Regions from separate parts of the Pseudomonas sp. GL_093 genome, predicted to be linked through region 1. Evidence: predicted binding sites of a transcription regulator. Region 1 holds the regulator's gene; each other region holds the start of a gene.
What was found. Region 1 encodes FliA, which starts transcription of late flagellar genes. Its sites were predicted from a motif close to CTAAAGTTTNNNNNNNNNNNGCCGNTAA; they were not measured.
Positions count from the first base shown of each region.

Region 2: a site for FliA is predicted at 1,717-1,744, ahead of AC3IUE_RS23140 (methyl-accepting chemotaxis protein). Genes of this name have one in related genera too.
Region 3: a site for FliA is predicted at 2,769-2,796, ahead of AC3IUE_RS01790 (methyl-accepting chemotaxis protein). Genes of this name have one in related genera too.
Region 4: a site for FliA is predicted at 3,747-3,774, ahead of AC3IUE_RS25395 (methyl-accepting chemotaxis protein). Genes of this name have one in related genera too.

Region 1 is NZ_CM174448.1:1,872,321-1,877,592, forward strand. Features, by position in the region: gene flhA (flagellar biosynthesis protein FlhA) at 1-103, shown strand, start outside; gene flhF (flagellar biosynthesis GTPase FlhF) at 115-1,443, shown strand; gene fleN (flagellar synthesis regulator FleN) at 1,560-2,390, shown strand; gene fliA (RNA polymerase sigma factor FliA) at 2,387-3,127, shown strand; gene AC3IUE_RS08445 (chemotaxis response regulator CheY) at 3,295-3,666, shown strand; gene AC3IUE_RS08450 (protein phosphatase CheZ) at 3,697-4,485, shown strand; gene AC3IUE_RS08455 (chemotaxis protein CheA) at 4,523-5,272, shown strand, end outside.
Region 2 is NZ_CM174448.1:4,994,491-4,999,762, reverse strand. Features, by position in the region: gene AC3IUE_RS23140 (methyl-accepting chemotaxis protein) at 1-1,675, opposite strand, end outside; gene AC3IUE_RS23135 (Na+/H+ antiporter family protein) at 2,047-3,363, shown strand; partial or broken gene AC3IUE_RS23130 (cache domain-containing protein) at 3,559-4,383, shown strand; gene AC3IUE_RS23125 (methyl-accepting chemotaxis protein) at 4,420-5,241, shown strand.
Region 3 is NZ_CM174448.1:397,069-402,340, reverse strand. Features, by position in the region: gene AC3IUE_RS01805 (formimidoylglutamate deiminase) at 236-1,600, shown strand; gene AC3IUE_RS01800 (lipocalin family protein) at 1,733-2,302, opposite strand; gene AC3IUE_RS01795 (lipoprotein) at 2,334-2,588, opposite strand; gene AC3IUE_RS01790 (methyl-accepting chemotaxis protein) at 2,873-4,765, shown strand; gene AC3IUE_RS01785 (DUF924 family protein) at 4,883-5,272, opposite strand, start outside.
Region 4 is NZ_CM174448.1:5,505,203-5,510,474, reverse strand. Features, by position in the region: gene AC3IUE_RS25410 (2OG-Fe(II) oxygenase family protein) at 1-293, opposite strand, end outside; gene AC3IUE_RS25405 (inorganic phosphate transporter) at 585-2,198, opposite strand; gene AC3IUE_RS25400 (transporter) at 2,437-3,459, opposite strand; gene AC3IUE_RS25395 (methyl-accepting chemotaxis protein) at 3,889-5,272, shown strand, end outside.

The DNA of each region.
Region 1 (5,272 bases):
ATTCGGCCGATTGGCAGTACCGGGTTTGCATGTGTTGGCTTACCAGGAAATTCCTGACAACAAGCAAGTGACCATCGTTGCGACAGTAGGGCCCAACGGCTGAGGTAGTGGTTTATGCAAGTTAAGCGTTTTTTCGCCGCCGATATGCGTCAGGCCATGAAACTGGTTCGTGATGAGCTGGGCGCTGATGCCGCCATCATTGGCAACCGCCGGATCGCCGGTGGTGTCGAGCTGACGGCTGCCCTGGATTACAAGTTGTCGGCGCTGGCTCCGCGCGTTCCGAACATGGAACTCGAAGACGAGCTGCGCAAGACCCAATCGCGGATCGTCACCGCCCAGGCTGAATTGAGCCTGCGCAGCGATGGCGAGAGCGATAAGTCCACCAATCGCCAATTGTTCGCCGGCCTGCCACTGACCGCCGCCGAGCCGTTGATCGAGCCGACCTACACCGAACCCCGTCGTCCTGCACCGGCTGCGGCACCTGCCTCTGGTGGCGTCGACCCACGGGCGTTCGACTCGATGCGTTTCGAACTCAACAGCCTGCGCGAACTGATGGAAGTGCAACTCGGCTCCCTGGCCTGGAATCAGCTGCAAGGCAGCCGTCCGGCCCAGGCCAATCTTTGGCGTCGCCTGCAACGCATCGGTCTGTCCGGCCCGTTGTCGCGCGATCTGCTGGCGCTGATTACCGATATTGAAGAACCTCGTCAGGCCTGGCGCATGTTGCTGGCACACCTGGCGCGGATGATCGTCACACCGGAAGTCGAGCCTCTGGAAGAGGGCGGCGTGATTGCCATGGTCGGCCCTGCCGGCATGGGCAAGACCACCACTCTGGCCAAGCTCGCGGCCCGTTACGTGCTCAAGTACGGCGCGCAGAATATTGCGCTGGTCAGCATGGACAGCTATCGAATTGGTGCTCAGGAACAACTCAAGACGTTGGGCCGGATCCTCAATGTGTCGGTGACGCATGTCGATCCGGGCCAATCGTTGGTGCAGGCGCTGGAGCCGTTGCTGCGCAAACGCGTGGTGCTGATCGATACCGCAGGCCTTCAGGCCAGCGATCCGGCACTGCGCATGCAGCTCGAAAGCCTGGCCGGTCGTGGCATCAAATCGAAAAATTATCTGGTTTTGGCAACCACCAGCCAGAAGCAGGTTCTAACGGCCGCTTATCACAGTTACAAGCGTTGTGGGCTCGCTGGCTGCATCCTGACTAAACTGGATGAAACGGCAAGTCTGGGCGAGGTGTTGAGCCTGGCCATCAGTCATGAATTGCCGGTGGCCTACCTGACCGATGGCCCGCGGATTCCGGATGATTTGCATCTACCGCGTCGTCATCAGTTGGTCAGTCGCGCCGTCAGCGTGCAAATGCAAGAAGAACCCAGCGAAGAAGCCATGGCTGACATGTTCGCTGATATTTACCACAGCCCGACCAAGCAGGTCGGCTGAGGTATTAATGAACAGTTTTTGTACCTACATCGATGGTCTGCCATGCATTGTTCAGTTAGTGAACGCGCAGCCAGTAATGTGGCCTCCGTCTAAGTAAGACAAGGTAAAGAAAATTCATGGGCAGCATGCATCCCGTACAGGTGATCGCGGTGACCGGCGGCAAAGGTGGCGTCGGGAAGACTAACGTGTCAGTGAACTTGTCCCTGGCTCTAGCTGAGCTCGGCCGGCGCGTCATGCTGCTGGACGCTGATCTGGGGCTGGCGAACGTCGACGTCCTGCTGGGACTGACACCCAAACGTACTTTGGCCGACGTGATCGAAGGCCGCTGTGAGCTGCGCGACGTACTGTTGCAGGGCCCTGGCGGCATTCGCATCGTCCCGGCCGCGTCCGGCACACAGAGCATGGTTCATTTAAGCCCGGCGCAACACGCCGGCCTGATCCAGGCGTTCAGCGATATCGGCGACAACCTCGACGTGCTGGTGATCGACACCGCTGCGGGCATTGGTGACTCGGTCGTCAGTTTCGTTCGCGCAGCGCAAGAAGTCTTGCTGGTGGTCTGCGACGAACCGACCTCGATCACAGATGCCTACGCACTGATCAAACTGCTGAACCGCGATTACGGCATGAACCGCTTCCGCGTCCTGGCCAACATGGCCCAGAGCCCGCAGGAAGGTCGCAACCTGTTCGCCAAGTTGACCAAGGTCACGGATCGCTTCCTTGACGTCGCCTTACAATACGTCGGCGCGGTGCCTTACGACGAAAGTGTGCGCAAGGCCGTGCAGAAGCAGCGCGCCGTCTACGAAGCCTTTCCGCGGTCCAAGTGCTCACTGGCGTTCAAGGCCATTGCACAGAAGGTCGATACTTGGCCGCTGCCTGCCAACCCGCGTGGGCACCTGGAGTTTTTCGTCGAGCGCCTCGTGCAACAAACCGCAGGACCTGTGCTATGACAGCCAGTGGCTACAACCTCTACAAGAAGTCGGCACGTGACGCGCAGTACGAGCTGATCGAGCGTTACGCGCCACTGGTTAAACGCATTGCCTACCACTTGCTGGCGCGTCTGCCGGCCAGTGTCCAGGTGGAAGATCTGATCCAGGCCGGAATGATTGGCCTGCTTGAAGTGTCGACCAAATACGACGCCAGCAAAGGCGCGAGTTTCGAGACGTACGCGGGCATTCGAATCCGTGGCGCGATGCTCGATGAAGTACGCAAGGGGGACTGGGCGCCACGTTCGGTCCACCGCAATACCCGGATGGTCAGCGACGCAATTCGCTCTATTGAAGCTAAAACCGGCCGTGACGCTAAAGATCACGAGGTTGCGGCCGAACTCCAATTGAGTCTCGACGATTATTACGGGATTTTGAACGACACCCTGGGCAGCCGGTTATTCAGTTTCGACGATCTGTTGCAGGACGGCGAACACGAAGGGCTGCACGAGGATGGCGCCAGTGCTCATCTCGAGCCGTCACGCGATCTGGAAGATGAACGCTTCCAGGCGGCGCTGGCGGACGCGATTGCCAATTTGCCGGAGCGTGAGCGACTGGTGTTGGCGCTGTACTACGACGAAGAGTTGAATCTCAAGGAAATCGGTGAGGTCCTGGGGGTCAGCGAATCTCGGGTCAGCCAGTTACACAGCCAGTGCGCGGCCCGTTTGCGGGGGCGTTTGGGGGAGTGGCGAGCGCGCTGAAGGCAGTGTGGGGACACTGCGAACGCGGCGGGTGGGGTGTTGAACCTTACCGGTCCCGATCTGTTGTGCTCCAGACAGTCATTGAGTGCTTTGCCGGATTGATTGAAATGGCGCGTCCAGGTGCTGGGCGCGTTTAAGACTGCTTGGAGGTCGAATTGGACAAGAACATGAAAATCCTCATCGTTGATGACTTCTCAACGATGCGGCGGATCATTAAAAACCTGTTGCGTGACCTTGGGTTCACCAACACAGTCGAGGCCGACGATGGCACTACTGCCATTCCGGTTCTCAACAGCGGCAGCATCGACTTTCTGGTAACAGACTGGAACATGCCTGGCATGACCGGTATCGACCTGCTGCGCCACGTGCGTGCCGATGAAAAGCTCAAGCACCTGCCGGTGCTGATGGTGACCGCTGAAGCCAAGCGCGAGCAGATCATCGAGGCAGCCCAGGCCGGTGTTAACGGCTATGTGGTCAAGCCCTTCACGGCCCAGGCGTTAAAAGAAAAAATCGAGAAGATTTTCGAACGCATCGGTTGATGTGCGAAGCCACTGCGCCACGGGGGAGCTATGGAGCATAACGAGTCTTCACAGGGCGATTTCGAATCGACTCTGAAAAAACACGCGGTCGAACTGGTCGAAAGCCTTGAAAAAGGCAGGTTCGGCGACGCTGTGCAACTGATCCATGAGCTCAATCAGACCCGTGACCGTGGCCTGTATCAGGAAGTGGGCAAGCTCACTCGCGAGCTGCATAGCGCGATCGTCAATTTCCAGATTGACCCGCACATGCCGCAAGCCGAGGAAGTCTCGCAGATCACGGATGCCACCGAGCGTCTGGGTTATGTGGTCAAGCTGACCGAGGCGGCTGCCAACCGCACCATGGACCTGGTGGAAAACGCCACGCCGCTGGTCAACGGCCTGAGCAACGAAGCCCAGGCCTTGAGCACCGACTGGGGACGGTTCATGCGTCGCGAAGTCGGGGCTGAAGAGTTCCGCGAGCTGGCCCGGCGAGTCGACGGTTTCCTGACACGCAGCAGCGAAGACAATCGCGTTGTGTCGAGCAACCTCAACGACATTCTGCTCGCTCAGGATTACCAGGACCTCACCGGTCAGGTGATCAAGCGCGTGACCCAATTGGTCACCGAAGTTGAAAGCAACCTGCTCAAGCTCGTGCTTATGGCCAGTCAGGTGGACCGCTTTGCGGGCATCGAACATGACCGTGAAGCGATGCTTGCAGAAAAAGATCCGCAAAAACATCTCTCTCAGGGTGAAGGTCCGCAGATTCATGCCGATAAAAGAGAAGACGTTGTGTCCGGTCAGGACGATGTGGACGATTTGCTATCCAGTCTTGGATTTTAGGTTTTTAGGTTTTTAGACCTTTAGGAGCACCCCCTTAATGAGCTTCGGCGCCGATGAAGAGATCCTTCAGGATTTCCTGGTTGAGGCCGGCGAGATTCTAGAGCAACTGTCCGAACAGCTGGTCGAGCTTGAAAGCCGACCAGACGATGCGGACTTGCTCAATGCAATTTTTCGCGGTTTTCACACTGTAAAAGGAGGCGCCGGCTTCCTCCAGCTCAACGAGCTGGTGGAGTGCTGTCACATCGCCGAGAACGTGTTCGACATCCTGCGCAAGGGTGAACGCCGCGTCGACTCGGAACTGATGGACGTGGTTCTCGAAGCGCTGGATGCGGTGAACGGCATGTTTACCGAAGTCCGCGAACGCAGCCCGATCACGGCTGCCACGCCAGAATTGCTTGCGGCACTGGCCCGTCTGGCCGAGCCGCAAACCGCCGATGAAACGGCACCGGTCGCCGAGGTGGTGGAAGAACCTGCCGCCGAGAGCGAATCGGGTGACATCACCGATAACGAATTCGAACAACTGCTGGACTCGCTGAACGCCGTCAAGGCTCAGGCAGAAGCCCCGGCAGCTGTGCCAGCGCCGAGCAGCAATGCGGCGGCCAGCGACGAAATCACCGATGCCGAGTTCGAGTCGTTGCTCGATCAACTGCACGGTAAAGGCCAGTTCGCCGTCGATGCGGTAGCCCCGGCGCCAGCCGCACCGGCTGCCCCGAAAGCGGCAGGCGACAGCTCCGATATCACCGACGACGAGTTCGAAGCACTGCTCGATCAGTTGCACGGCAAGGGT
Region 2 (5,272 bases), 3.1 Mb from region 1:
TCTGCTCAGCGATGGCCCGGATCACTTCCAGCACCGAACCGATCTTCTCGCTGTTGGCCGCCAGGCCTTCGACTTGAACCATTGCCGCGCTCATGTCGGCCGCGAGGTTGTCGATGCTGGCGGTGGTGCGGTCGATCACGGTCAAACCGCGACGGGTGGCCTGATCCGCATCCCGCGCCGCCTGTGCCGCTTGCGCTGCGCTGCGGGCAACGTCCTGGGCGGTGGCGCTCATTTCGTGGGAAGCGGTAGCGACCTGATCCACCTGACGGTATTGCTGCTCCATGCCGGCGCTGGTCTGGGTGGCGATGGCGGATGACTGATCCGCCGTGCTGCGCGCGTCCTGCACCGAGCGTTTGACCTCGGCGATGATCGGTTGCAGCTTGTCGAGGAAGCGGTTGAACCAGCCGGCCAATTGGCCGAGTTCGTCCTTTTTGTCATAGGCCAGGCGGCGGGTCAGATCGCCTTCGCCGCTGGCAATGTCTTCGAGCATGTGCGCCACACCGAGGATCGGCCGGGTCACGCTGCGGGCCATCAGCCACACCAGCAACAGGCCAATCAACGCGGCCAGCACACCCAGGCCGAGTTCGACCAGGGTGCCGGCGGTGTTGCTTTCATCGAGTTGTTTTTTCAGTGCTTCGGCGGGGCCGACCAGGACTTTCTCCGGCACATCGAGCAACACGCCCCAGGACTTGCCACCGGGAATCGGCTGGAACGGCGACAGCACTTTGAGCTGTTGATTGTTGTGCAGGCTTGCGGTCTTGCTGCTGGTGGCGAGCATGCGGATCAGCTCGGCACCGTTGGTCTTGTCCACGGTGTCCAGGCGCTGGCTGAGCTTGCTGGCGTCCGGGCTGTAACCGGCCAGCAAACCGACCGGGCTGATGATGCTGACGTTGGTCTGGCCATCATAGAGCTTCTTGCTCGCACCCTGGCTGACGGCTTGCAGGCTGTTGAGGTTGATGTCCACCGACAGCGAAGCGATGACCTTGCCGTTGACCATCAGCGGGAAAACGATGCTGGTCATCAGCACGTTCTGGCCGTCGATCACATAGAAGTAGGGTTCGATCACGCAGGGCTTGAGGGTCGTGCGCGGGCAGGTGAACCAGGCGTTGGCCGGTTCACCGCTGGGGCCGGTGCTGGTGTCGGCCATGTCGCTTTCCGGTAGCGCCATCGACGTCACCTTGCCCGGAGTCGGTTGCGACCAGTACAGGGCAAAACGACCCTTGTCGTTGCTGCCCAACTCGGCCTGGCCGGCGAACAGATCGTCCTTGCCGTCCAGCGCATTGGCTTCGAACACCAGCGAGAGGCCGAGCAATTCCGGATTGGCTTGCAGGGCCGACTTGACCTGGCGTGTCAGGTCTTCACGCAAGTCAAAGGCATCGAGAAAGCGTTTCTCGGCCTGGTCGCGCAGGAACAGCACCTGACGCGAAAAGCCGTGGCCATATTGATAGGCGTCCATGAACTGCTGGCGTATCCCCAGCGCCTGGTTTTCACCCTGGGATTCGATCCGGGCCTGGGCCGCTTCGGTGAGCATCTCCATGCTGGATGCTTTCACCATCTCGGAGCTGTGCTCCATGCGATACAGCGAAAGACCCACCAGCAGGGTCACGATGCCGGCCAGGCACAGCCCGGCCAGCAGGGTGATTTTCCATTGAATGGAAAGTTGTCTGAGCGACATGGAGACGTCCTTTATTCGATAAATATCTGAGACTTTGCACTGTAACGGCCGCTAATCTGCTTTCTTTATGCCGCTCGACGAATATCGAGGCACACAAACCTGTAGCCGCTGGCGCAGCCCTTGTGGGAGCGAGCCTGCTCGCGATGACGGAGTGTCAGTCGACATTTGTGTTGCCTGATCCACCGCTATCGCGAGCAGGCTCGCTCCCACAGGGGCATCACCAGCGGCAGCAAGGGATCGTGATCGCTTTGACAAGGCGTGGATGCTGCGGCACAGTGCGCGCCCTCTAATAAAACCCTCTCATTTAATCCGCTGGCGGCTCTTTGCAGACTGCCGGCCGGACTCTTTCCGTTTGCCTTGAGGTACCGATGATTAATGCTGTAATTGCCGCGGTCGGCATCATGCTGATCCTCAGCCTGTCCCGCGTGCACGTAGTAATCGCGCTGATCGTGGGCGCCCTGGTGGGTGGTTTGACCGGTGGCCTGGGCATCGACGCAACATTAAAAGCCTTCAACAGCGGCCTCGGTGGCGGCGCGACGGTCGCGTTGTCCTACGCATTGCTCGGCGCTTTCGCCGTGGCCATTGCCAAGTCCGGCCTGGCGCATGCCCTGGCCGACAAAGCCTTGCTGATGGTCGACCGCCAGCACGCCAGCGGTGGCCGTCAGGTCAAATGGCTGTTGATCGGTTTGCTGTGGGTGGTAGCCATCGCGTCCCAGAACATCTTGCCGATACATATCGCCTTCATTCCGCTGCTGGTGCCGCCGCTTTTATATGTGCTGACCAAGCTGCAGCTGGACCGCCGACTGATTGCCTGCGTCATGACCTTCGGCCTGATTACGCCGTACATGTTCCTGCCCGTGGGCTTCGGCAACATCTTCCTTAATGAAATCCTGCTGGCCAACGTCGCCCGTAGCGGTGTGGACATCAGCGGCATCAACGTCACCCATGCCATGGGGATTCCGGCCTTGGGCATGGTCGTCGGGCTCGCGGCAGCGTTTGTTAGCTATCGCAAGAAGCGCGTCTATGATCTGGAAAAGATCGAGCAAGTCGAACAGGTCGCGGTGCAGTACAACCCGATGAGCCTGATGGTCGCCGGTCTGGCCATCGCGGTGGCGTTTATCATTCAGCTGTTGCTGGACTCGATGATCATCGGTGCGTTGGCTGGCTTTCTGATTTTTTCGGTGTCGGGGATCGTGAAGTGGCGTGAAACCGACGACCTGTTCACCGAAGGCATGAAAATGATGGCGATGATCGGTTTCATCATGATCGCCGCCTCAGGTTTCGCCGAAGTGATGAAAGCCACCGGTGAGGTGCAGACACTGGTCGAAGCCTCGGCCTCGTGGATCGGCCACAGCAAAGGCATTGGCGCGTTGTTGATGTTGCTGGTTGGCCTGTTGGTGACCATGGGCATCGGTTCGTCGTTTTCCACAGTGCCGATCCTGGCAGCGATTTTTGTGCCGTTGTGCGTACAGTTGGGTTTCAGCCCGATCGCGATCGTGTGCATCGTCGGCACTGCCGGTGCGCTGGGCGATGCCGGCTCACCGGCGTCGGACTCGACCCTCGGCCCGACCTCGGGCCTGAACATCGACGGCCAGCATCACCACATCTGGGACACCGTGGTCCCGACCTTCCTGCACTACAACCTCCCGCTGCTGGCGTTCGGCTGGGTGGCGGCGATGGTTTTGTAAACACCGCAGATTAAATGTGGGAGCGAGCTTGCTCGCGATGGCGGTCTGTCTGATACATGGATGTTGGATGTGCCACCGCTATCGCGAGCAAGCTCGCTCCCACAGGGGATTTGCAGTGTTCCTTAATTCAACTTTTGATCCGGCGTGCCGTTAAAGCCTTTAACCACGCCAATAAAATCAAAAGAGTGAACCGTCATGCGCATGAGCCTGAAGGCTAAAGTCCTGTCCCTTGCCGTCCTCCCGGTGTTGCTCTTTGCGCTGGTCATCAGCCTGACCACGTTGTTCATTCTGCAGGAGCAGGCCCGCAAGGAAGTCGAGGAAACTCGCCAGCGCCTGCTCAGCGATGCCAAGGCAACGCTGCAAAGCTACGTCGCCGTGGCCATGACCACGATCAAACCGCTCTACGACGCAGCCGCCCCCGGTGATGACGCGGCGCGGGCCCAGGTGGTCAAGTTGCTGTCGAGCATCACCTACGGCAAGGACGGCTACTTCTTCGGCTACGACTCCAACACCGTGCGCCTGTTCAAGGCCAACAGCCCTGAAGGCGTGGGCCAGAGCTTCAAGGACAACCGCGATCCGAACGGCGTCTACGTCAACCGCGACCTGGTGAAAGTCGCCAAGGACGGCACCCACTACCTGCAATACAGCTCGCCGCTGCCCGGCAACACCCAAGTGCTGGTGCCGAAACTGGGCTACACCGAATACCTGCCGAAGTGGGACATGGCGGTCGGTACGTCGGTCAACCTCGACGGCATCGAAGCCCAAGTGGCACTGGTCGAAATCAAGGTCCAGGAGCGCATGCAAGGCGTGGTGCTGAGCATCGTCGGGATTGCCGCCGTGGTGCTGTTGGTGATTGCCGCCGCCGGGATGCTGCTGGCCAACACCATCCTGCGTCCGCTGAACCTGATGAAAGCCAACCTCGATGACATCGCGGCGGGCGAGGGCGACCTGACGCGTCGCCTGACCATTACCAGCCAGGACGAACTCGGCGAACTGGCCGGCTCGTTCAACCGCTTCGTCGACAAGATCCACGGCCTGGTGCGCCAGATTACCGAAATGACTTCGCAATTGACCGGGTTGGTGAATCAGGTCTCCGATCAGGCCCAGCGCTCGGATCAGGCCATGGAACGTCAGCGACACGAGACTGATCAGGTCGCCACGGCGATCAACCAAATGTCCGCCGCCGCTCAGGAAGTGGCGAAAAGTGCGCAAAACGCCGCGGTGGCTGCCCAGCAGACCGACGAAGAAGGTCAGGCTGCCAAGCGTGTGGTGGCCGGCAGCATCGTGAAGATTCATGCGTTGGTGGACGATATTCGCAGCAGCGGCGTGTCTCTCGACAGTTTGCAAAAAGACGTGTCGTCGATTGTCAGCGTGCTCGGCGTGATCCGTTCGATTGCCGAGCAGACCAACCTGTTGGCACTCAACGCCGCCATCGAAGCCGCTCGTGCCGGTGAGGCCGGGCGCGGCTTTGCCGTGGTGGCCGACGAGGTTCGTGCGTTGGCCAGTCGCACGCAAATCAGCACCCAGGAAATCCAGGGCATGATCGATCGCTTGCAGGCCGGCACCCAATCGGCCGTGGAAGCGATGCGCCGTTCCAGCGAGGCCGGCGACGGCACCTCGGCTCAGGCCAATGAAGCGGGAGCATCGCTGGACACCATGGCCCAGCTGATCGGCACCATCAATTCGATGAACGCGCAGATCGCCAGCGCCGCCGAAGAGCAGACCGCCGTGGCCGAAGAGATCAACCGCAGCGTGCATCAGATCGCCGTGGCGGTGGACAGCGTTGCCGACGAAACCCAGCTCGGCGCCCAGACCTCCCGCAGCCTGGCCGACCTCGGTCATCGTCTGGGCAAACTGGTGGGTCAGTTTCGCATCTGATTGCACCGGCACAGAACCTGTGGGAGCGAGC
Region 3 (5,272 bases), 1.5 Mb from region 1:
GTGGCTCGTATGGTTAGTTCTGTCAGTCAATTTCGGCGCCAGAAATCCAGATCCTGCGTTGCTGCTCCTCGCCATAGCCAGCTATGACTCGTCGCAGCGCCTTGGCTCTGAATTTCTGGCATCCGAACTTGAACTGACGAACTAACCATACAAGCCACATAGCTTGCCGGAGTTTACCGAGCAGGCAAACGTCTGTATATGTATATACAAATAACACACGATGGGGTGCTGAACCATGTCCGCCTTCTTTGCCGAACGCGCGCTGCTGCCTAGTGGATGGGCCAACAATGTACGTCTTGAGGTCAGCGCCGATGGCGTGTTGACCCATATCCAGGCCGATTCCAACGCAGATGGCGCCGAACGGCTAAGCGGTCCGCTGCTGCCGGGTATGCCGAATTTACACTCCCACGCCTTCCAGCGGGCCATGGCCGGGCTGGCGGAAGTGGCGGGGAATCCGAATGACAGTTTCTGGACCTGGCGCGATTTGATGTATCGCCTCGTCGGAAAAATCAGCCCGGATCAACTCGGCGTCATCGCCCGTCAGCTGTACATCGAAATGCTCAAGGCCGGTTACACCTCGGTCGCGGAATTTCATTACGTACACCACGACACCAACGGCCAGCCTTACGCGGACCCGGCCGAGCTGGCGCTGCGTATCAGCCAGGCCGCCAGCTCCGCCGGTATCGGCCTGACGCTGCTGCCGGTGCTCTACAGTCATTCCGGTTTCGGCGGCCAGGCCCCGAACGAAGGCCAGCGCCGCTTTATCAACAGCACCGAAAACTACCTCAGGCTTCAATCGCGCTTGCAGCCGATCCTGGCGCAGCAACCGGCGCAGTCGCTGGGTTTGTGTTTCCACTCGTTGCGCGCGGTAACACCACAACAAATCAGCGAAGTGCTGGCCGCCAGCGACCAGCAGTGCCCGGTGCACATTCACATCGCTGAACAGCAGAAAGAAGTCGATGACTGCCTGAGCTGGAGCGGCCGCCGTCCGCTGCAATGGTTGTACGAAAACACCGAGGTCGATCAGCGCTGGTGCCTGGTTCACGCGACCCACGCCAACCCGGAAGAAGTCACGCTGATGGCCAAGAGTCGCGCCATCGCCGGCCTGTGCCTGACGACCGAAGCCAACCTCGGCGACGGTATCTTCCCGGCGGTGGAGTTCCTCGCTCAGGGCGGGCGCATGGGCATCGGTTCCGACAGCCATGTGTCTTTGAGCGTGGTGGAAGAATTGCGTTGGCTGGAATACGGCCAGCGTCTGCGCGACCAACGGCGTAATCGTTTGTATGGCGCGGATCAGCCGATGGTTGGTCGCACGCTGTACGACGCGGCTCTGGATGGCGGCGCTCAAGCACTGGGTCAGTCGATTGGTGCGCTGGAAGTTGGCAAACGTGCGGATTGGCTGGTGCTGGATGGCAACGATCCGTACCTGGCGACGGCCAGTGGCGACGGGATTCTCAATCGTTGGTTGTTTGCCGGCGGTGATCGCCAGGTGCGGGATGTGCTGGTCAATGGCCAGTGGGTTGTGCGCGATGGGCATCATGCGGGCGAAGAAGAGAGCAATCGGGCGTTCACCCAAGTCCTGCGCGAATTACTTGGCTAACCCAAAAACCTGTGGGAGCGAGCTTGCTCGCGATGGGGCCGTCAGATTCAACATCAATGTTGACTGAGGGGCCGCTATCGTCGGAACGCCGCCCGGAGCAAGCTCGCTCCCACATTTGTTCTCTACTAACCGTCAGTTCGAGGTCTTGGCCATCTGCGTATCGGTCGCGCGCCAGATCAGTCGCGTGGTGTCGTAACCCTGCTGACGCGCCTTGCTCAGCAGTTCCTCACGCACTACACCATTGACCGTCGGGGTCCGTGACAGCAGCCAGAGATACTTGCGGCTCGGGTCGCCAACAATGGCGGTCTTGTAGTCATCGCTGACGTACAACACCCAGTACTCTCCCTTCGCCGTACCCGGTATCAACCGCGAAAACCAGGTATCGAACTCGACCCACAGCTTGTCGGTTTTGCCCGGCTCCTGTGGCCAGGCCACGCCTTTGGCCTCTTCCCATTGCCAGTCTGCCGTCAGGCAGCGATTGAGCACCAACACCTTGCCGTCAGGCTTGAGCGTGTAATGGGCTTCGGATTGCGCGCAGTTGCGCTGGAAATACATCGGCAGACGAGCCAACTCATACCAGGTCCCTTGGTACTTCTTGAGATTGACGCTGTTGACGGTTTTCGGTGCCAACGGATCTACGCCGGAAGTGGCGCAGCCGGCCAATACCAGGCCGGCTAAAAGGACTATCAGTAACCGTTTCATTGTTTTTCTCCCGTGGGCGCATAGCCCCGGATTACTTCAGGCCTTGGCCGGAAAACATCAGCACTTTGTCACCGGCGTACTGCACGCTGATAAAGCTGTTCTTGTCGCCCCAAGTGCAACTGGACATGCCGAGCGCGCCCGAGCAATCAGCGGGTTTGCCCAGCAAGGTTTCTACCTCGGCCTTGGGCATGCCTGAAGACAGCTTCGAGTAGTTTTCCTGATTGATCTTGCTGCAAGCGGCCAACAACACGCAGAACGAAAGCAGGGCGATAGAACGCAGCGACATGGTGTAGCTCCTGGGGCGAAGGGGAATGGCATGGCTGCCAAGCTGAAGCTTAGAAGAGAAAACCCCTGTCTGGTTCCCTGGCCGGCCGGCTATTTATCAGGCCGCTCGTCTGCCTTGTTTCGAAAAATCAGCATCTTTCTTTCGCTATTGAGTATTTCGTCGGTTTTCACAAAAATCCGCCTAATCTTTGACGCCGGTCAGTCGACATAAAAGCAGCGCAATGCCCACGACTGTGGCAAATTGACGCCCCTTTGTTGACCAGCCTCTCCGCGGTAGCTCATTTAATGACCAGAAACATGAAGTTCAGCCACAAGATCTTGTTGGCTGCCGCCCTCGTGGTGGCCGTTGCATTCGCTTGTTTCATCCTCTTCAACGACTACCGCCAGCGGCAAACCCTGCGCAGCAGTACCGAATCCTCGATGCAGGAACTCGGCAGCCTGACCACCAGCAACATCCAGACCTGGCTGGACAGCCGCATTCAGTTGCTGCAATCGCTGTCCCAGCAGATCGCGGTGGACGGCAGCGCCCAGGCCAACCTCAAGCGCGCCATCGACCTGCCCGCCTACACCAGCAATTTTCAGTTGAGCTACTTCGGTGGCACCGATGGCGTGATGTTCTCGGTTCCGGCCGGCAATCGTGCCGCGGATTACGACCCCCGTGCCCGTGGCTGGTACAAGGCGGCCAACGGTGCGCAACAGACCATCGTCACCGAACCGTACATCGCCGCGTCGTCGGGCAAACTGGTGATCACCGTTGCCACCCCGGTGAAACATCAGAATCAAATGATCGGCGTCGCCGGCGCAGACATCGACCTGTCCAGCGTCAGCGCGATCATCAACTCGCTGAACTTCGGCGGCCACGGCCATGCGTTTATCGTCAGCGCCGACGGCAAGATCCTGATCCACCCGGACAGCAAGCTGGTGCTCAAGAGCCTGACCGACGCCTACCCAAACGGCGCGCCGAAAGTCAGCCCGAGCATGAAAGAAGTCGAGATCGACGGCAAGACTCAATTCATCTCCTTTACCCACGTCAACGGTGTGCCCTCGGCAGACTGGTACGTGGCGCTGGTGCTGGATCAGGACACCGCGTTCTCGATGCTCAGCGAATTCCGCACTTCGGCGATCATCGCCATGGTCATTGCCGTGGTGATCATCATCGCGTTTCTGGGCATGTTGATCAGCTTCCTGATGCAACCGCTGCTGACCATGGGCCGCGCCATGCATGACATCGCCGAAGGCGAAGGTGACCTGACCAAACGCCTGACCATCCACGGCCAGGACGAATTCGGTGCGCTGGGCACCTCGTTCAACCGTTTTGTGGAGCGTATTCACACCTCGATTCGCGAAGTGTCCTCGGCCACCGGCCAGGTCAATGAAGTCGCCTTGCGTGTGGTTGCCGCGTCGAACTCGTCGATGTTCAACTCCGACCAGCAAGCCTCGCGCACCAGCAGCGTCGCCGCCGCCATCAACGAGCTGGGCGCCGCCGCACAGGAAATCGCCCAGAACGCCGCCCTCGCCTCTCAACATTCGAGCGATGCTCGCGCATTGGCCGAAGACGGTCAGCAAGTCGTGGATAAAACCATCGCGGCGATGCAGCAGCTCTCGGCGAAGATCAGCGATTCGTGCGGCAACATCGAAACGCTCAACAGCAACACCGTGAACATCGGGCAGATTCTGGAAGTGATCACCAGCATCTCCCAGCAGACCAACCTGCTGGCACTCAACGCCGCCATCGAAGCGGCCCGTGCCGGTGAAGCCGGTCGTGGTTTTGCCGTGGTAGCGGACGAAGTGCGCAACCTCGCGCACCGTACTCAGGATTCGGCGCAGCAAGTGCAAAAGATGATCGAGGAACTGCAAGTCGGCGCCCGGGAAGCCGTGATCACCATGACCGACAGCCAGCGCCAAAGCGAAAGCAGCGTTGGCATCGCCAACCAGGCGGGCGAACGTCTGGGCAGCGTGACTCAGCGTATCGGTGAGATCGACGGGATGAACCAGTCGGTGGCCACTGCGACGGAAGAGCAAACGGCTGTGGTGGAGTCGATCAACGTCGACATTACCGAGATCAACACGCTGAATCAGGAAGGCGTGGAGAACTTGCAGTCAACGTTGCGTGCGTGTTCGGATCTTGAGCAGCAGGCGGCGCGGTTGAAGCAGTTGGTTGGCAGCTTCCGGATCTAAGGCGCTCTCACTGGCCTCATCGCGAGCAAGCTCGCTCCCACAGGGGATTTGTGCATGACACAAATCAAGTGTGGGAGCGAGCTTGCTCGCGATGACGGCATCAGCCGCGATGAAGATTTAGAACCTTGAACCAGGCCCCGAAAGAAACTCCAGCTCTTCAGCCGTAGACTCCCTTCCCAACACCGCATTGCGATGCGGAAACCGTCCAAACCGCGCAATCACTTTCTGATGCCGTTCGGCATAATCCAGGTTATCGGCAAACACCGCCCGATCAGCCTCAGGCTGCTGCGCCACCAGATCGATAAATCGCGAAACCGCTTCGTTCTGCACCGCCAGATTCTCGCAATGCTCAAACACCAGGTAGATGAACACCCGCTGGATCGGCCGCAACTGCCGATCGAAATCCGCAGCAATGCCTTGCGCCACCAGTGCCTGAGCCCTGAGATCGCCTGAAAAGGATTTGGGAGTGTCGCGATAGATCATTCGCGGGAGTTGGTCGAGTAGCAG
Region 4 (5,272 bases), 3.4 Mb from region 1:
TGCGGGTCGACACCGATCTCGTCGATAAACGACAGGATCAGGTCCTTGGCGCGCTGGCTGTTGGTGAACTGGCCCTTGAGACGCGTCACCAGCACCACGAATTCTTCCACCGGCATCAGCGTGTGCAGCGCCTGGTGGTTGGTCTCGCCGTCGAAGGCGGCGGTGATGCTTTCCTGAGCAAACGCACACAGCTCTTTGGCGGCACGCAACTGAGTGTTCAGGAAGATGTCGCCGGCGTAGATGGCTTCTTTGAAGTCAGCTTTCTGTTGAAGCTGATTGATGTACAGATTCACGATTCCACTCCTGAATGCATCGAGTCTCTAATGAGTCGGCCACACGTTAGCAAACTGAAGTGTTACTCGGCGGATGGTGCATCAATAAAAGCGCAATCCCCTGAATTTGCGACGAAATACGTTCCCCCGAACAGAAAAAATCCCTGTAGCAGCTGGCGCAGCCTGCGTTCGGCTGCGCAGCGGTCGTAAAACCATAACGCGCGGTACATCAGACAAACCGCGTGCACCGGATTTACGACTGCTGCGCAGCCGAACGCAGGCTGCGCCAGCTGCTACAGGGATTGGTGTTGATCAGAACAACTGGGTGAAGAGCCAATACAAACTGCCCGACAACAGAATCGCCGCCGGCAAGGTCAACACCCAGGCCATCAGCAGGTTGCGGATGGTCTTCATCTGCAAGCCGCCGCCGTTGGCGACCATGGTCCCGGCCACGCCCGATGACAGTACGTGCGTGGTCGACACCGGCAGGCCGAACATGTCCGCCGCGCCGATGGTCAGCATCGCGACGGTTTCCGCCGAGGCGCCTTGCGCATACGTCAGGTGGGTCTTGCCGATCTTCTCGCCGACCGTCACCACGATGCGTTTCCAGCCAACCATGGTGCCCAGCCCCAGGGCGATGGCCACTGCGATTTTCACCCACAGCGGAATGAACCGCGTGGCGTTGTCGATCTGCTGTTTGAACAGTTGCAGTTTGCCGGTGGTGTCGGCGTCGAAGTTGCCGACCTTGTTTTTGTCCATCAGGCGAATGGTTTCGCTGGTCAGGTACATGTCGTTACGCACGTTGCCCATGGCCTCAGCCGGGACTTTCGAGAGCGAGCCGTAGCCCTTCACTTCGTTCCCGATATTGCCGGTCAACGCGGCGAGGGCGGGGATCAGTTGTGGTGAGGCTTCCTTGCTGCGCACGTAATCGGACAGCACCGGACGCGGGTCGGCCGGCGCTGGCAGCGGCGCACTTTTGACCAGCGCTTGCTGGGTGACTTCGGCCACGGCGGCAAACTGCAGCGCCTGGTCCGCCGGCATGGTGCGGTTCAGCGCGTAAGCCATCGGCAGCGTGCCGACCAGAATCAGCATGATCAGACCCATGCCTTTCTGGCCATCGTTGGAACCGTGGGCGAACGACACGCCGGTGCAGGTCAGGATCAACATGCCGCGAATCCACCACGGTGGCGGCGTATCACCCTTCGGTGCTTTGTACAGTGCACGATTCTTCACGAAAGCACGCAAGGCCAGCAGCAACAGCGCGGCAAACGCGAAGCCGATCAGCGGCGACAGCAACAGCGCATAGCCGACTTTGGTTGCCTGCGCCCAGTCCACGCCGCTGGTGCCGTCACGGCCGTGCATCAGGGCATTGGCCACGCCAACCCCGATGATCGAGCCGATCAGGGTGTGCGACGAAGACGCCGGCAAGCCCAGCCACCAGGTGCCGAGGTTCCACAATATCGCGGCGATCAACAGGGCGAAGATCATGGCGAAACCGGCGGAGGAACCGACTTGCAGAATCAGCTCCACCGGCAGCAGGGCGATGATGCCGAACGCCACCGCGCCGCTGGACAGCAGCACCCCGAGGAAGTTGAAGAACCCGGACCAGGCCACCGCGAAATTCGGCGGCAAGGAGTTGGTGTAAATCACCGTGGCCACGGCGTTGGCGGTGTCGTGGAAACCGTTGACGAACTCAAAGCCGAGGGCAATCAGCAGCGCCACGCCCAACAGCAGAAACGGCGTCCAGGTGGTCACCACGGTGCCGAGTTCGTTCATGTCGTGCATCAAGCTGTAGGCGGTGAACAACAGCCCGCTGCCCAGCACAGCGAAGAAAATCACGATGGTCAGCAGGCCGGGCTTTTTATCGAGTTGCGGTATGGCGCTACTGGCGGGTGCCTGGGCGGCGGTGAAGGAAGGAGTAGCCATGACGGACAATCCTGAGGGGAGAAGGAATGTCGCCCATGATCGTTGCTGAATGTTACAGAGAGACTGCCCTAGGTCAGGGTTTGGGGTTTTTGCTAATCCGTTAATCCGAATCCCCCACCGTGATCGTTCCTATGCTCCGCGTGGGAATGCATCCATTGACGCTCCGCGTCAACGCTGGACGCAGAGCGTCCGGGGCGGCATTCCCACGCAGAGCGTGGGAACGATCGTCGGAAAAGGCTCAATAATCCTGGCGCTTGCGAAACGCCCAACGCCCGGCGATCACGGTAAACGTCGCGACCAATGCCACCAGAATCCAGAACCCTTCCGGGTCGCCGGAAAGCGGCACCCCACCGACGTTCATCCCGAAGAAACCGGCGATGATGTTGATCGGCAAGGCCAGCACCGTCACCACGGTCAGGGTGAACAGCGTGCGGTTGCTCTGTTCGTTGAGGTTGGCGGCGATTTCTTCCTGCAACAGCTTGATCCGTTCGCCCAGCGCCGTGAGGTCGTTGATGATCAGCGCGAACTCCTCGGTGGACTTACGCAGCTCCTTGACGTCTTCCTTCTGCAACCACTGCGGCGGGCGATTGAGCAGACGCAGCAACGAGCCCGGTTCCAGCGCCAACAAGCGTTGCAGGCGCACCAGCACTCGTCGGTTGGCACCCAGCTCAGCCCGGTTGGTCGACAGCCGCGAGGACAGCAACTCATCTTCGATCTGATCGACACTGAGGCTGGTCTTGCGCACGATCTGGGTCAGCACTTCGCCCTGGTCGCGCAGCAGATGCACCAGCAATTCCAGCGGCGAGCGAAAGCACTCACCGGCCTTCACCGACGAGCGCAGCTTGTCCACCGAGTGCAGCGGTTGCAGGCGTGCGCTGACGATCAGACGACTGCGGGCGCAGACCCACAGCGTCGAAACATCTGAAGAAACCATGCTGCTGAGGTTGAACACCACGTCGTTGACCACCGCTAGCAACGCCGAATCCACATGCTCGATACGCGTCGAACGAGAGCCCTCATGCAGCGCTTCGAAAAATTCGTCGGGCAATTCCAGATGGCTTTTCATCCAGCGCTCGCATGCGGCGTGGGCCAGGTTCAGGTGCAGCCAGAGAAATTCGTCGTTGTCGCCGGGTTGTTGCAGGCACTGCAAGGCCTTGGCCGAATCGAGCTCGCGGCCGCGCTCACCGGGGCGAAAACTGAAACCGTACAGCAGACCGAACAGGTCCGTGTCGCGATGGCTTTGGTCGATGCTGTGGTTCATGAGGTCTCACTGAGGGAGGTGCGGTCGGTCGCTTTGTGTAGCAGCTGGCGAAGCCTGCGTTCGGCTGCGCAGCAGTCGTGAAATCAGGCAATGCGTTGCGTCAGGTAGACCGCGTGCTCAGGTTTTACGACTGCTTCGCAGCCGAACGCAGGCTTCGCCAGCTGCTACAGATCGCGTTACGGCGGGTTTTGCAGGTTCACTTGAGCCGCATCATCGCAAGGATTTTTGACGGTTTTGTGACAGTTGGATAGCGGCAAAATAGTGGCCGTACCGATGGTCGGAATTCATTCAAGAACCGCTCTGGGACGCCGATTACGCTGACGTTAACTTGCACGGCTTTGGCCACGAACCAAGGTCGCAGACAGGGATGTCCGGACACCTTTCACGCCTTGTTGCGGCGTGCCTCATCCCTGTCATGAGTATCACTCGATGCTGCAAAAATCCCTGAGAGCACAAATCCTTGCCTTGTTGAGCGGCAGCCTGTTGGCCATGTTGCTGATCGCCCTGGCCTGCTTTCACTTTCTGTCCAGCGGTGTTCAGAACTACGCGAATCTGATCGAAGGCCCGCTGCACACCTCGCAACTGATCGATGAAGCCAACCTGCAATTCAAGGTGCAGGTACAGGAGTGGAAAAACGTCCTGCTACGCGGCAAGCAGCCTGCGGACCTGGACAAATACTGGAAGCAATTCGAAGACCGCCAGCGCGACGTGCAGGGCATCCTTGGTGAACTGGCCGGGCAGAAGGGAATCGAGCCGCAGCTGAAAACCCGCATCGAACGCCTGCGGGACGAACATCGTCTGTTGGGCGCGGCTTATCAGAAGGGCCGTGACGCCTACGTGGCGGCAGGCGCCGACCCAACGGCTGGCGACACGGCGGTCAAAGGTGTGGACCGCGCGACCAGCGATCAGATGAGCGAGTTGGTCAGCGAATTGCGCAAGCAGGGTGCCGCGCAATCGAAGCTGATCAGCGCCGACGCCGATCGCACTGTGTTGCTGGGGATCATTGTGATGCTCGCCTCGGGACTGTTGATCGGGTTGTTGAGCCTGTGGCTGGTCAACCGCAACCTGGTCGAACCGATTCGTAAACTGATCGAGTACGTGGCGCAACTCAGCCAGGGTCGTTTCGCCGAACGCGTGGCCAGCACCCGTCAGGACGAGCTGGGCAAACTGGCGATGGCCGCCAATACCCTGCGCGATTTTCTTGCCGAAACCTTTAACCGTTTGCAGCGCAGCGCCAAGGATCTGGACAGCGCCAGCGGTGAGCTGAATTCCATCGCCACCCTGATGGCCAGCGGCACTAACGAGCAGTTCAACCGCACCGATCAGGTGGCCACGGCGATGAACGAAATGTCCGCTACCGCGCAAGAAGTCGCGCGTCACGCAGCCGATGCGGCACGTGCCGCCGACGATGCCGACCAGTCCGCCCAGCAGGGTGAAAAGGTCATGCAGGGCACCATTCACACCATCACCCAAATGCGCGGCGAAATCGCCAATACCGCCACGGTCATCCGTCGTCTGGAAACCGACAGCGGGCGCATCGGCAAGGTGCTGGAAGTGATTCGCGGCATCGCCGAGCAGACCAATCTGCTGGCGCTCAACGCCGCCATCGAAGCGGCCCGTGCCGGTGAAGCCGGGCGCGGTTTTGCGGTGGTGGCCGATGAAGTCCGCAGCCTGGCCCAGCGCACGGCGGCGTCGATCATCGAGATCAACCAGATCATTCAAACGGTGCAAACCGGTGCGGTAGACGCCGCTCAGGCAATTGAAAGCGGTCAGTCGCGCAGTGAGGAAAGTGTCGAACAAGTGACTCAGGCCG